DNA from 2 places in the Pseudoxanthomonas sp. CCNWLY206-1 genome. Region 1 is predicted to be linked to the other one. Evidence: predicted binding sites of a transcription regulator. Region 1 holds the regulator's gene; the other holds the start of a gene.
The links. The regulator FliA, encoded in region 1, starts transcription of late flagellar genes. The targets are predictions, from matches to a motif close to TAAAGTTTNNCNNNCNNNGGCCGATAA.
Positions count from the first base shown of each region.

Region 1 (6,013 bases):
CACGCGCGCCAGTGGTAGCGCATAGACGGGATCGCCTGCCTGCACCAGCAACGTGGGCAGGATCGCCAGGGTGAGTGGTACGCGGATGACGAAACGGCTGCCGCGGCCCAGCACCGAATGGATCTGGATCTGGCCGCTGAGTTCGCGGATGCGCGACTGCACCACGTCCATGCCGACACCGCGGCCGGAAATGTCGGTGACTTCCGCCTTGGTGGAGAAGCCAGCCAGGAAAACCAGTTGCAGGCATTCGTCGTGCGACAGACGCGCCGCCGCTTCGGGATCGATCAGGCCTTTTTCCAGTGCTTTTGCGCGCAGGCGCTCGGGGTCGATGCCAGCACCGTCGTCGCGGATTTCGATGGTGACGAAATCGCCTTCCTGCTGCGCCGACAAGCGCACGTGGCCCTGTCGTGGCTTGCCCGCGTTTTCGCGCAGGTCGGGAAGTTCTATGCCATGGTCGATCGCATTGCGAACCAGATGCACCAGCGGATCGGCCAACGCTTCCACCAGATTGCGATCAAGTTCGGTTTCGGCGCCCACCAGCTCCAGGTCGACTTCTTTATGCAGCGTACGCGCTACGTCGCGCGCCACCTTGGGGAAGCGTGAAAAAACTTTTCCCACCGGCTGCATGCGTGTCCGCATCACCGCCGATTGCAGACGCGCGGTTGCAATGTCCAGGCTGCTGACAGCGCGATCCAGTTCCTCGTCGCGCAAACGCGCGCGCAGGGTTTTCAGGCGGTTACGCGACAGCACCAGTTCGCCGACCATGTTGACGATGGCATCCAGGCGCTTGGTGTCGACGCGGATGGTTTGTTCGGCTTCGGCAGTGACGCGGGCTGCCGGTTTGGCCGTGGGACTCGGCACAGCCGGTGCCGCTGGCCTGGGCGGAGGCGGTGCGGCCGCTGTTTGCGCGCCGGGTGCGGCACCGCCATGCAACTGATCCAGCAGCGCTTCGAATTCGTCGTCGTCGATCAGGTCGCCGGAAGGAGGACGTGTTGCCGCAACCGGCGCCGCGGGCTTGCCGCCATTGCCCTGCAGCTGGTCCAGCAATGCTTCGAATTCATCATCGTCGATCAGGTCGTTCGCGCCGGCGGCGGGCGCGGGCGCTGCGATCGCTTTCGCCACGGGTGCCACGTGCACATCGAACTGCTCGATCAACGAAGCTGGCGCATGCGGCGGTTCTTCGCTCGCTGCCACGGCGTCCAGCATGCGCTGCAGATAATCCAGCGATTGCTGTGCGGCGTCGAAGTGATGCGGCTCCAGCGTCGCCTTGCCCGCACGCACGATGCCTAGCGCTTCTTCGGCGGCGTGGCACAGATTGACCATGGCATGGATCGCCAGGAATCCGGCGCCGCCTTTCAGCGTATGGAAGCCGCGGAACACCGCGTTGAGTTGCTGGCTGTCGCTCGGGTCCTGTTCCAGCGTGACCAGCTGTTCCCCCAGGCGATCCAGGATTTCCTGAGCTTCGATCAGGAAGTCGGCGGCGATTTCGGGGCTGACGGCGGACATGAGGGAGAGGGTGGAGATTCCGGTGGTGATGGGTGTTTTGGATCAGTGCCGTGCGGTGTATTGTTTTTTGCTCGTCATCCCAGCGTTCGCTGGGATGACGACTTTAGGATCTGATGAGAACGTTGGATTACCCGCTCTTCACCATTCCCTATTCCCGTTTCTCTGTTCCCGGCCCTTAAAGCCCCAACCCCGACAACAAATCATCCGCGTCGTCCTGCGAGAACGCGTTGCGGTCCAGACCAGCAACGGCCGGTCCGGCAAGATCTGAACCCTTGGGTTTTTCCGGTGGCGGCAGGCCGAGTGCGTGGAAGCCCTCGTGAACACGGCGAACGATGCCGGCGACGCGGCGGATGATCTGGCCGGTGAGGTCCTGGTAGCTCTGGGCCAGTGCCATTTCCGACAGGCCGTTGCGGATCTGGTCGACCAACTGCGTCTGGTCGGGATTCAGCGGTGTGGCTTTCAGCTGATCGGCGACCGCGCGGCATTGCTCGGCCAAGTCCAGTGTCTTATGGCTGGCCTGTTCGGTCATGGCCACGACATGGTCCAGGCGTGCGCAGGCATCGTCCAGTTCGCTGCCGTGAGCGGGTGGCAGTTCGCCCAGCGTCTGCGCCAGTTCGCGGGCCAGGCGGCCCAGTCCCTGCATCATCGGCTGCGTACGCCAGGCGGCGATGGCATCCAGTTCACGCCGCCAGCCGGCTTCGTCGCCTTGCTCCAGCGCATCGAGCGCATGTTGGAGTTTTTCCACCAGCACGCCGCGCGCGGCAGTTACTTCCGCAGGGGCGTTCATCAGGCTGCCGCTCCCAGCCGCTCGAATATCTTGCCGAGCTTTTCTTCCAGCGTTTGCGCGGTGAATGGCTTGATGATGTAGCCGTTGACGCCGGCCTGTGCGGCTTCGATGATCTGTTCGCGCTTGGCTTCGGCGGTCACCATCAACACCGGCAACGCCTTGAAACGATCATCCGCGCGGATGGCGCGCAACAACTCGATGCCGGTCATGCCAGGCATGTTCCAGTCGGTCACCACGAAATCGAAGGGGGCCTGCGCCAGGACCGTCAGGGCGCTGTTGCCGTCTTCGGCTTCGGAAGTATTGGTGTAGCCCAGATCGTTGAGCAGATTCTTGATGATGCGGCGCATCGTCGAGAAATCGTCCACGATCAGGATGCGCATGTTCTTGTTAGCGGTCACGAAGTGCTCCGGTGAAGCTGAGGCTGGTCTTGAGGGTTTATCGGCCGAGGGGCGGGAATGTTTAGGGTGGGAAGTAGGGAACGGAAAGAGCTTCGCTTTGCCCCCTTTTTTAAAGGGGGCTACGGGGGATTTGCTCTTGCTCTTCAAGGATCAAGGGCGCGAAGCAAAAGCAAATCCCCCTCAAGTGCTTTTCAACCGCCGAATGGCGGGTCATCCCCCCTTTTTTAAAAAGGGGGAGGCAAAGCAAGAGCTTTTCCGCTCACAGCCGACCCTTACTCGTCTTCCAGCCCCGCATCCACGCTTTCAAACACCTGCAGCCGTCCACGCAGGCGGACCATGGCCTGGCCGTGGATCTGGCAGACGCGTGATTCGCTGACGCCGAGTACGGCGCCGATTTCCTTCAGGTTCAATTCCTGCTCGTAGTACATCGACAGTACCAACTGCTCGCGCTCGGGCAGTTGGCCGATGGCCTTGACCAGTGACTGACGGAACTCGCTGCGCTCCAACAGATGCTGTGGCGATGGACCGCCGGTCTTGCTGGTGTTCGGCTCGCCGTGGTCGTCCACGTGCGACTCCAGGCTCAGTACCTGGCCGCGCGCCGCGTCTTCCAGCAGGCGCAGGTATTCGGGCAGCGGGATTTCCATGGCCGCGGCCACTTCGGTGGCGATGGCGGCGCGGCCGGTGCGCTGTTCGATTTCGCGGACGGTGGCGGCCGCTTGACGGGCGCGGCGGTGCACCGAGCGCGGAACCCAGTCGCCACGACGGATCTCATCGATCATGGAGCCGCGGATGCGGATCGAAGCGTAGGTTTCGAACGAGGCGCCTTGTTCGGCGTCGTAGCTGCGCGAGGCTTCGATCAGGCCGATCATGCCGGCCTGGATCAAGTCGTCCACTTCCACGCTGGCCGGCAATCGCGCCGCCAGATGATGCGCGATACGGCGGACCAGGTCCGCGTGCGTCGTCACCGCATCGGTGGCGGCGCTGCGTTGCACGGCTTTGTATTGGGCGGTGGCGGTGTTCATGCGGCGATGCCCCGGCTGATCATGCGCTCGACGAAAAATTCCACGTTGCCGCGGGCGCCGGCGGGCGGCTGCCAGCGGGCGGTCATGCGGGCGATTTCATTGATGGCGCGTGCGGAGGGACTGCCCGGGTAGGCCTTGACCACCGCTTGCTGGCGCTGCACGGCGCGGCGCAGCCAGTCGTCCTGAGGCACGGCACCCAGATAATGCAGGGCGACGTCGCCGAGGAAACGTTCGCAGACGCGCGCCAGTTTTTCGTACAGCTTCCGTCCTTCGTTGGGGTCGCGCACCATGTTGGCGATGACGTGCACGCGGTCCACGCCGCGTTCGCGCGACAACACCTTGATGAGCGCATAGGCATCGGTGATGGAAGCCGGTTCGTCGCACACGACCACCACGGTGTCCTGTGCTGCCTGGCAGAACGTCAGCACGCTGTCGGTAATGCCAGCGGCGGTGTCCACCACCATCACATCCAGGGCGCGTTGCAATTCCGAGAAGACGTTGACCAAGCCAACGTGTTCGGCCGGTTGCAGTTCCGCCATGTGCCGGAATCCCGACGAGGCCGGGACGATCATCAACCCGTCGGGTCCCTCGACCACCACGTCTTCCAGCGTGCAGCGGCCGGCGACCAGATCGGCCAGGGTGAATTTGGGCGACAAGCCCAGCAGCACGTCGACGTTCGCCAGACCCAGGTCGGCGTCCATCAGCAGGGTGCGCTTGCCGAGTTCGGCCAGTGACACCGCCAGGTTCACCGATACGTTGGTCTTGCCAACGCCGCCCTTGCCGCCGGTGACGGCGATCACCCGAACCGGATGGAACGCGCCGGCGATGGGTGGCGTGCTGCGTGGATTGGTTTGCAGCAAGTGGTCAGGCGACATGGCTGGCTTCCGTCACGGGTTGCTCCGCTTCTCTTCTGAGTTGATCCAGTCGCAACACCAGATGCGCGCTGTTGGCGCGATGCAGGTCTTGCGGCACACGTTGACCGTCGGTGACCCAGGTCATCGGCATTTGATGGTCGACGACCACCGAAAGCGCACTGCCAAGGCGGCCGGTTTCGTCCAGCTTGGTCAGCACCACGCCTTGCGGGTTGGCGCCGCTGAAGCGGCGTACCACTTCGTCCAGGTCGCCGAAATGGGAATTGGCGGGCAGCACCAGCAAGGTGTGCACCGTGCCGGTCGAGCGCAGCCAGTTGAGCTGTCCGACCAGGTTCTTGTCGCGCTGGCCCAGGCCTGCGGTATCGATCAAGACAAGTTTGTAGTCGCGCAGGCGTTCCAGCGTTTGCGCCAGGCTGACGTCGCTGTCCGCCTCGTGCACGGCGATGCCCAGTTGCCGCCCGTAGCTGTGCAATTGTTCGCGACCGCCGACACGGATGGTGTCGGTGGTGACCAGCGCTACGTCGCGAGCGTTGTGCTTGGCGGCGAAAGCGGCAGCCAGCTTGGCGATGGTGGTGGTCTTGCCGGCGCCGGTGGGACCCACCAGCGCGACAACGCCGCCTTCTTCCAAGGGATCGATCGCGGCAACCGGCAGCTTCTTGGACAGCAGGCCCAGCATCAGGCCGCGGCCGCGGTGCGGTTCGGTATCGGCGGGAATCTGCAATGCGATGTCGCGGGTGATGCCGGCATCGAAGCCGTAATCTTCCATCAGTTCCATCGCCTGCATGCGCACCGGCGAGCCGCGCAGGCGCTCATCGGTGAGGCGATGCATTTCGCGTTCGATCATCTCGCGCATCGATGCCAGCTCGGCGCGCATCTGCACCAGTTGGTCGTCGTTCTTGCGGGCTTCGGCGGAGTTGTCGGCTACGACGGTCAACACCGGTTCGACGGCGCTGACGGGCGCAGGTGATGCGCTGACCTGCGCCGGTGCGGCCGCAGGTACGACCGCCGCTATCTCAGCGGGCGCGCTGGCGATTTCCGCGGCGGGCACGGGATAAGGCAGCATCGGCTGGGGTGCGCTCGCTTGCGCTGGCACCACCGGTGCAGGCGGAATCGAGGCGGCCAACTTGGCCGCGAAGGAATGCGGTTCCAGCAGGGACGCCGCGGGCGCCGCGCTGATCGACGCGGACGCGGGTGCGAGATTCTTGGGACGGAAATAGTCGGCTGCGGCCTCGGCGGGCGAGGGCGTGTGCGTCTGCACTGGCGCCGGACGTGTCACCTGGGCTGCGCTGGCGCGGACGGCATCGTGCTGGAGCGGTGCGGGGTTAGCGTTCGCCGTGGGTGCGGCTGCGGGTGCCGGACGCATCGCTTCCAACGTGCGCTGCACCAACGCTTCGTCGTAATTGGTGGCCGCCACGATCTCGACACCCT
Region 1 covers NZ_JBDKXI010000010.1:10,302-16,314, forward strand. The annotation lists gene AADW18_RS19155 (chemotaxis protein CheA) at 1-1,506, opposite strand, end outside; gene AADW18_RS19160 (protein phosphatase CheZ) at 1,682-2,293, opposite strand; gene AADW18_RS19165 (chemotaxis response regulator CheY) at 2,293-2,673, opposite strand; gene AADW18_RS19170 (RNA polymerase sigma factor FliA) at 2,964-3,713, opposite strand; partial or broken gene AADW18_RS19175 (MinD/ParA family protein) at 3,710-4,522, opposite strand; gene flhF (flagellar biosynthesis protein FlhF) at 4,578-6,013, opposite strand, start outside.

Region 2 (6,013 bases), on a different contig from region 1:
TGCGCGATGACCTTCATGCCCAGCTGATGGCCCATGGCGATGATGGCGCAAGTGATCGCGACCTCGCGATTGCTGGTCGGCACACCTTTGACGAAGCTGCGGTCGATCTTGATCTTGTCCACCGAAAAACGGATCAGCGAGTCCAGGTTGGAGTCGCCCATGCCGAAATCGTCCAGGGTCAACCGCACGCCTTCGCGGTGCAGGTTGGCCAGCGTGCGATGGACAAGATTGGTGTCATTGGCCAGCGCGTTCTGGCGTACTTCCAGCACTACCATCTGCGATGGAATGCCGGCCTCCTGCATGGCTTCCAGCACCTCGGCGACGAAGCTGGGGCGCAACAGTTGCAGCGTGGAGACGTTGACCGCGATCTCGAAATCGTCGAAGCCCCAATCGCGCCAGACGCGCGCCTGCTGGAAGGCTTTCTTCAGCACCCAGTCGCCGATCTGCACGATCACGCCCAGCTTTTCGGCCATGTGCATGAAGCGTTCCGGCACCAGCATGCCCAGCCCGGGCGAATACCAGCGCAGCAGTGCTTCCATGCCGACTACACGGCCGTCATGGGCGTTGATCTGCGGCTGGTACAGCAGGCGCAGTTCGTCGTTGGCGATGGCGTTGACGATCTGGCGGGCGATGATGCTGTCGCTGCGTCCGCTGACCGTCGCGCCCTGGCGGTACAGGCGCACCAGGTTCATGCCTTCATGCTTGGCCTGATCGACCGCGCTTTCGGCGCGATGCAGCAGCTCCGTGGCGGTGTCGGCGTGTTCCGGGCACAGGGCGATGCCAATCGTGCCGGTGAGGAACAGCGTGTAGGGCAGCACCGACATCGGCAGTTCGATCTGCTCGCGCAGGTAATCGCCAAAGTTTTCCGGCGATAGCGTGGTCAGCGTACGCGGCGCGGCCACCACGAATTCGTCGCTGCCATGACGCCACAGGTGCACGTCAGGTCCCACCACCTGCCGTAGCCGCTCGGCGATCAAGGCCATGGCCTGGTCGCCCACTTCCACGCCCATGTTTTCGTTGACCGAACGGAAGTGATCGATATCGATGTAGAGCAGCATCAACGGCGTGCCGCCACCGACAGCGGCCTCGACCATCCGGTTCAGCCCAGGTTCGCCGGCGCCCAGTCGCGGTAGGTGGCTCGGCAGGGGAGTTTGCGGATTCAATGTGGGATGGATCAATGTGGAGTGGACAAATGCGGATCGGGGAAGGGCGGTTCAGTCAGCGGGAGCGTGAACAGGCGTGACGGCTTCCGGCGGCATATCCGGCAGCGCATAGGGTAGGCGAAGTTCGAAGCGGATACCTACGCCGGGCAAGACGTCGATGCCCAGATCGCCATGCACGGCCGTCGCCCATGTACGCAACAGCCGCGTATCCGGGGCAGGCTGATCAGGAGCAGGCTGATCAAGCTCCAGCCGTAAGCGCAGATTGTCTTCCTCGTCCCGCAGTTGCAGGAAGATGTGCGATGGGGAACCGGTGGCGGCAGCTTGCCGCAGCAACTGCTGGATGATGCGAAAGCCGGTCAGTTCGATTTCCGCCGCGGGCCGCTGTGGCAGCGCGTCGATGTCCAGCGCCACGCGCGCGGGCGAGGTTGCCGACAGTCGCTCGGCTTCAGCGCGCAATGCGGCTTCCAGCCCCAGGCTTTCGAGTTGCGGCGGGTGGAGCAGGGCATGCAGATCCCGCAGTTGCGCCACGGTGTCATCGGCGATGCGGATGATTTCCAGCAGGTCTTCACGGCGCTGGGTCGCGTCGGCTTCATCCAGGGTCAGGTGGGCCGACATCTTGATGGCGGATACCGCCTGGCCGATCTGGTTGTGCAGTGCCCGAGCGGCGGTGTGGCGGTCGGCTTCGTGCAGTATGGATAGTTGGCGCAGGCAGACGTGCCATTCCAACTCGTGCAGGGATCCGTCCGGCGAGGGCAGTCCAGGGGAAGAGGATGGAGTTCCAGGCAACGGCGAAGTCATCGTGGAGCAGTCGTCTCGCGGGCAGGCGGTCTCAGTATGCCAGCCAAGCCAGACGACGCGTGAAACGTAGACGATGTGGTTTGCCGGGGGCGGTCTTTGCTGTTGTGGGAGCGGCGTCCCGCCGCGAGCTCTTCGCTGCTATCGCTATCTGACAGCAAAAGCTCGCGGCGGGACGCCGCTCCTACAAGGGCAAAAACATTAAGGGCAAAAACATAAAGGCAAAAAATACAAGGACAAAACAGGGCAACAAAAAAGGCCGGGGCAGCCGCCCCCGCGGCTGCCCCGGCCCCGGTACCGTCAGAACAACTCGACCGTACCTGCACCCATGTTCTGTTGTGCGACGGGCTTGTGCGGCGGGCGTTCCCATTCGCCGCGCTGGTCGCGCAGGCGGTTGCCGACATGGCGCAATGCGGACAGCAGTTCGTGATCCACGGTGCCGCCGCTGCGGTTCAGCAGTTCTTGCAGTGCGACCGCTTCGCGGTTGATGGCGGTCAGGCGGTCCAGATGAGTTACCGCGCTGCCCAGCGATTGCGTGGCGATATCTTCGAACTGCAAGGCGCGAACCGCTTCGGCGACGCTGGCATCGATGGCGTGGCCGCACTGCGATATTTCGCGCATGCCGTCGCCCAGCGAGGCGTTGATGGCCGCGACCTGGTTCAGCATGTTCGCCGCTTCGCCGCGCGCTTCGCGGGAACGGTCCAGATCGCGCGAAGCCATGTGCGAAACCGTGTCGCGGACCTTGGAGATGGATTCCTTGGAACTGTGCGCCAGCTTGCGGATCTGTTCGTTGAAGGCGGTAGAGCGCTCGGACAGGTTGCGCACTTCGTCGGCCACTACCGCGAAACCGCGGCCGGCTTCGCCTGCGCGAGCAGCCTCGATAGCAGCGTTCAGTGCCAGCAGGTTGGTCTGGTCGGCGATCGATTTGACGTCTTCCAGCAACGAGAAGATGCCGTCCAGGTGCTGCGCCATCTCATCGATGTGGTGCACGGTGGTGGTGCTCTGGCCGCTGACCTGTTCCAGTGCTTCCACCAGCTGTTCCATGCGCTGGCTGGCGTTCTGCGCGAAACGCGCCACGTCCACGCCGGCACGGTCGCCATCGCCATTGCGATCGACGATGCGCGACACCACCGAGCTCTGCTCGCGCGACTTGCGGCTCATTGCGTCGAAGCTCTGGCCCAGGCCGTTGACGGCCTCGCGGATCAGTTCGCGAGCGCGGTCGATCTCATGGCGCGAACCTTCGATCTCGTTGTTGACGAAGCGGCGCAGATCCGTCAGTAACGAATCCTGTTCGCGGATCACCTTGGCCTGTTCGGCCGAGGGGTGATGCGCGCTCCATACCGACAGGAACGCGAAGATCAACCATGCCAATGTCATGGTGGTCAGGATGGCCCAGCGCATCGGCGCCGGCCAATCGGACGCGACCGCGACAGGGAACAACAGGGTCAGGATGAAGGGTGCCGCCAGACGAACCAGAATGCGCGAATACATTGGGTGTTCTCTTATGAAGCTCACCTGTGGTATCGGCCGCAGGGTTGTTGTCTTTAGGCGCGAAATCAGATGAACAGGACATCGCGTTCGAATTGGAGCGACTTACTGTTTCCTTGTGGGAGCGACGTGAGTCGCGACGTTGATGTTTCCGGTCGCGACTCACCGGTGCCGGCATGCCGGCACCACTCCCACAAGGAGAATGTCCCTTGTCAAGTCGCCTGCGCCGCCATTTGCAGCAGGCGCTCGGCGATGCGTTCCAGCGGCAGGACTTCCTGCGTGGCACCCAGGCGCACGGCGGCGCCGGGCATGCCCCAGACCACGCTGGTGGCTTCGTCCTGGACCAGCGTCGGTGCCCCGGCCTGGGCGATTTCCAATAGGCCGCGGGCGCCGTCGTCGCCCATGCCGGTCAGGATGGCCCCTATGGCATTCGCCCCGGCACTGCGTGCGACGGAACGGAACAGCACGTCCACCGCGGGTTTATGCCGGTTGACCGCCGGACCATCTTCGATACGGCAACGCCAGCGGGCGCCATCTCGGATCACGCTCAAGTGACGGCCGCCGGGTGGCAGATACGCGTGACCAGGCAGGATGGCTTCGCCTTCAGTGGCTTCACGCACGGCCATCGCGGAATGGCGGTCCAGACGATCGGCGAACGCGCGGCTGAAACCGGCGGGAATGTGTTGGGTCATCACGATGGCCGGGGCATCGGCCGGCATTTGTTCCAGTACCACTCGCAATGCTTCGGTACCGCCAGCGGATGCGCCGATCGCGATCAGGCGGTCGGTGGTGCGAAAACGTGGCGAAGACGCCGCGGGCATGGCGGGTAGCACCGCGTCCACGCTATGCCTGGGTGCGTTCATCCGCGCCAGCGGGCGCACCTTGGCGCGTGCGGCGGCTTTCACCTTGGACACGATTTCATCGGCATAGCTTTGCAAACCGTTGGCGACGTCGAGCTTGGGCTTGGAAATGAAATCCACCGCGCCCAACGACAACGCCTGCAGCGTGGTATCGGCTCCGCGTTCGGTCAGCGACGAAATCATCACCACCGGCAGTGGATGCAATCGCATCAGGTTTTCCAGGAACGCCAGCCCGTCCATCCGCGGCATTTCCACATCCAACGTGATCACGTCGGGATTCAGGCGTTTGATCTTCTCGCGCGCCAGCAACGGATCGGCGGCGGAACCGACTACCTCGATGCCCGGATCGGCCGAGAGGATCTCGGTCAGCAACTGCCGCACTACGGCGGAGTCGTCGACGATCAATACTTTGCAGCGCATATTGCTGGACGCCAGGTTCATGAGAACAGCTCCATCAGAACAACTCCACGCCGCCGGTGACCGGGGCTTTAGACAGACGTGCACGGATCGCCGATTCCGTCGCCAGAATTTCGGCGTCGTGGGCGTGCGGCATGCGTTGGACCACCACGCGTCCGGTACGCGGGAAAAACCACACTTTGCGAGGGTGGATGCCGCGCAGGTCTTCGGCCACCACCGGAATGCGTTCGGCATCCAGGTACTGGCGGACGAACTCAGCGTTGCGCGTGCCCACCGGATTGCTGGTAAAGCCTTTCAATACGTTGCCGCCACCGAAAACCTTGGCTTCCAACCGGTTGCGCGCGGCACCGCGCTTGAGCAGGTCGTTGATCAGCAGTTCCATTGCGTAGCTGCCGTAGCGTGCGGGCGCACCATCGCCGACCTGGCCATCGGGCAACATGAAGTGATTCATGCCACCCAGCTTGAGCAGCGGATCGCGCACGCAAGCCGCCACGCAGGATCCCAATACCGTCACCAGCGCCATGTCGCTATCTACTACCAAGTACTGCGTGGGCAGCAGCTTGGCGGCAGGCGTCTGGAAGCGCGCGTCGTGATAGCGCAGAACGCTGTCGGTTTCGGCGAGCGCGGAAGCAGCTTTCATAGGGTCACGCTCATTTTGAGCACGCTCATGGGATCGTCCTCATGCGCGTGCCGCGCGGCGGTACAGCGTGCGGCCGCACGGCTGGATGATGTCGCTGGCGTGGAGGTAATTTTCCGAGTGGCCGGTGTAGAGCAGCCCATCGTCGGCCAGGTGCGGCACCAGACGCGACAGGATGCCGCGCTGGGTGGGCTTGTCGAAATAGATCATGACGTTACGGCAGAACACCGCATCGAACGGACCACTCACGTCGTAGCGCGGCGTCAGCAGATTGAGCTGGCGGAAATCGATCAGGTTGCGCAGCGCCTGATTGACCCGGCAGAAACCAGCATTCGGTCCGGTGCCGCGCTGGAAATAGCGGCGGCGAAGGTTTTCGCTCAGGCTGGCGATCCGTTCCAGCGGATAGACGCCGCGCTCGCCGGTGGCCAGCACCTGGGTGTCGACGTCGGTAGCGAGGATGCGCACCGGTGGATTGAGCGTGCCGTAGGCCTCACAGGCGGTGATCGCCATCGAATAGGGTTCCTCACCCGTTGACGAGGCACAGGACCACAGTTTCAACGGACCATTGTTGATGCGGCCGTGCAGCTCTTCGCGCAACTTGTCGAAATGGTGCGGTTCACGAAAGAACGAGGTCAGGTTGGTGGTCAGCGCGT
Region 2 covers NZ_JBDKXI010000009.1:3,728-9,740, reverse strand. The annotation lists gene AADW18_RS17900 (EAL domain-containing protein) at 1-1,094, opposite strand, end outside; gene AADW18_RS17895 (histidine kinase) at 1,215-1,961, opposite strand; gene AADW18_RS17890 (methyl-accepting chemotaxis protein) at 2,259-3,449, opposite strand; gene AADW18_RS17885 (chemotaxis response regulator protein-glutamate methylesterase) at 3,659-4,726, opposite strand; gene cheD (chemoreceptor glutamine deamidase CheD) at 4,761-5,363, opposite strand; gene AADW18_RS17875 (CheR family methyltransferase) at 5,403-6,013, opposite strand, start outside.
Region 2: the regulator FliA is predicted to act here: its motif matches at 3,479-3,505, upstream of AADW18_RS17890 (methyl-accepting chemotaxis protein).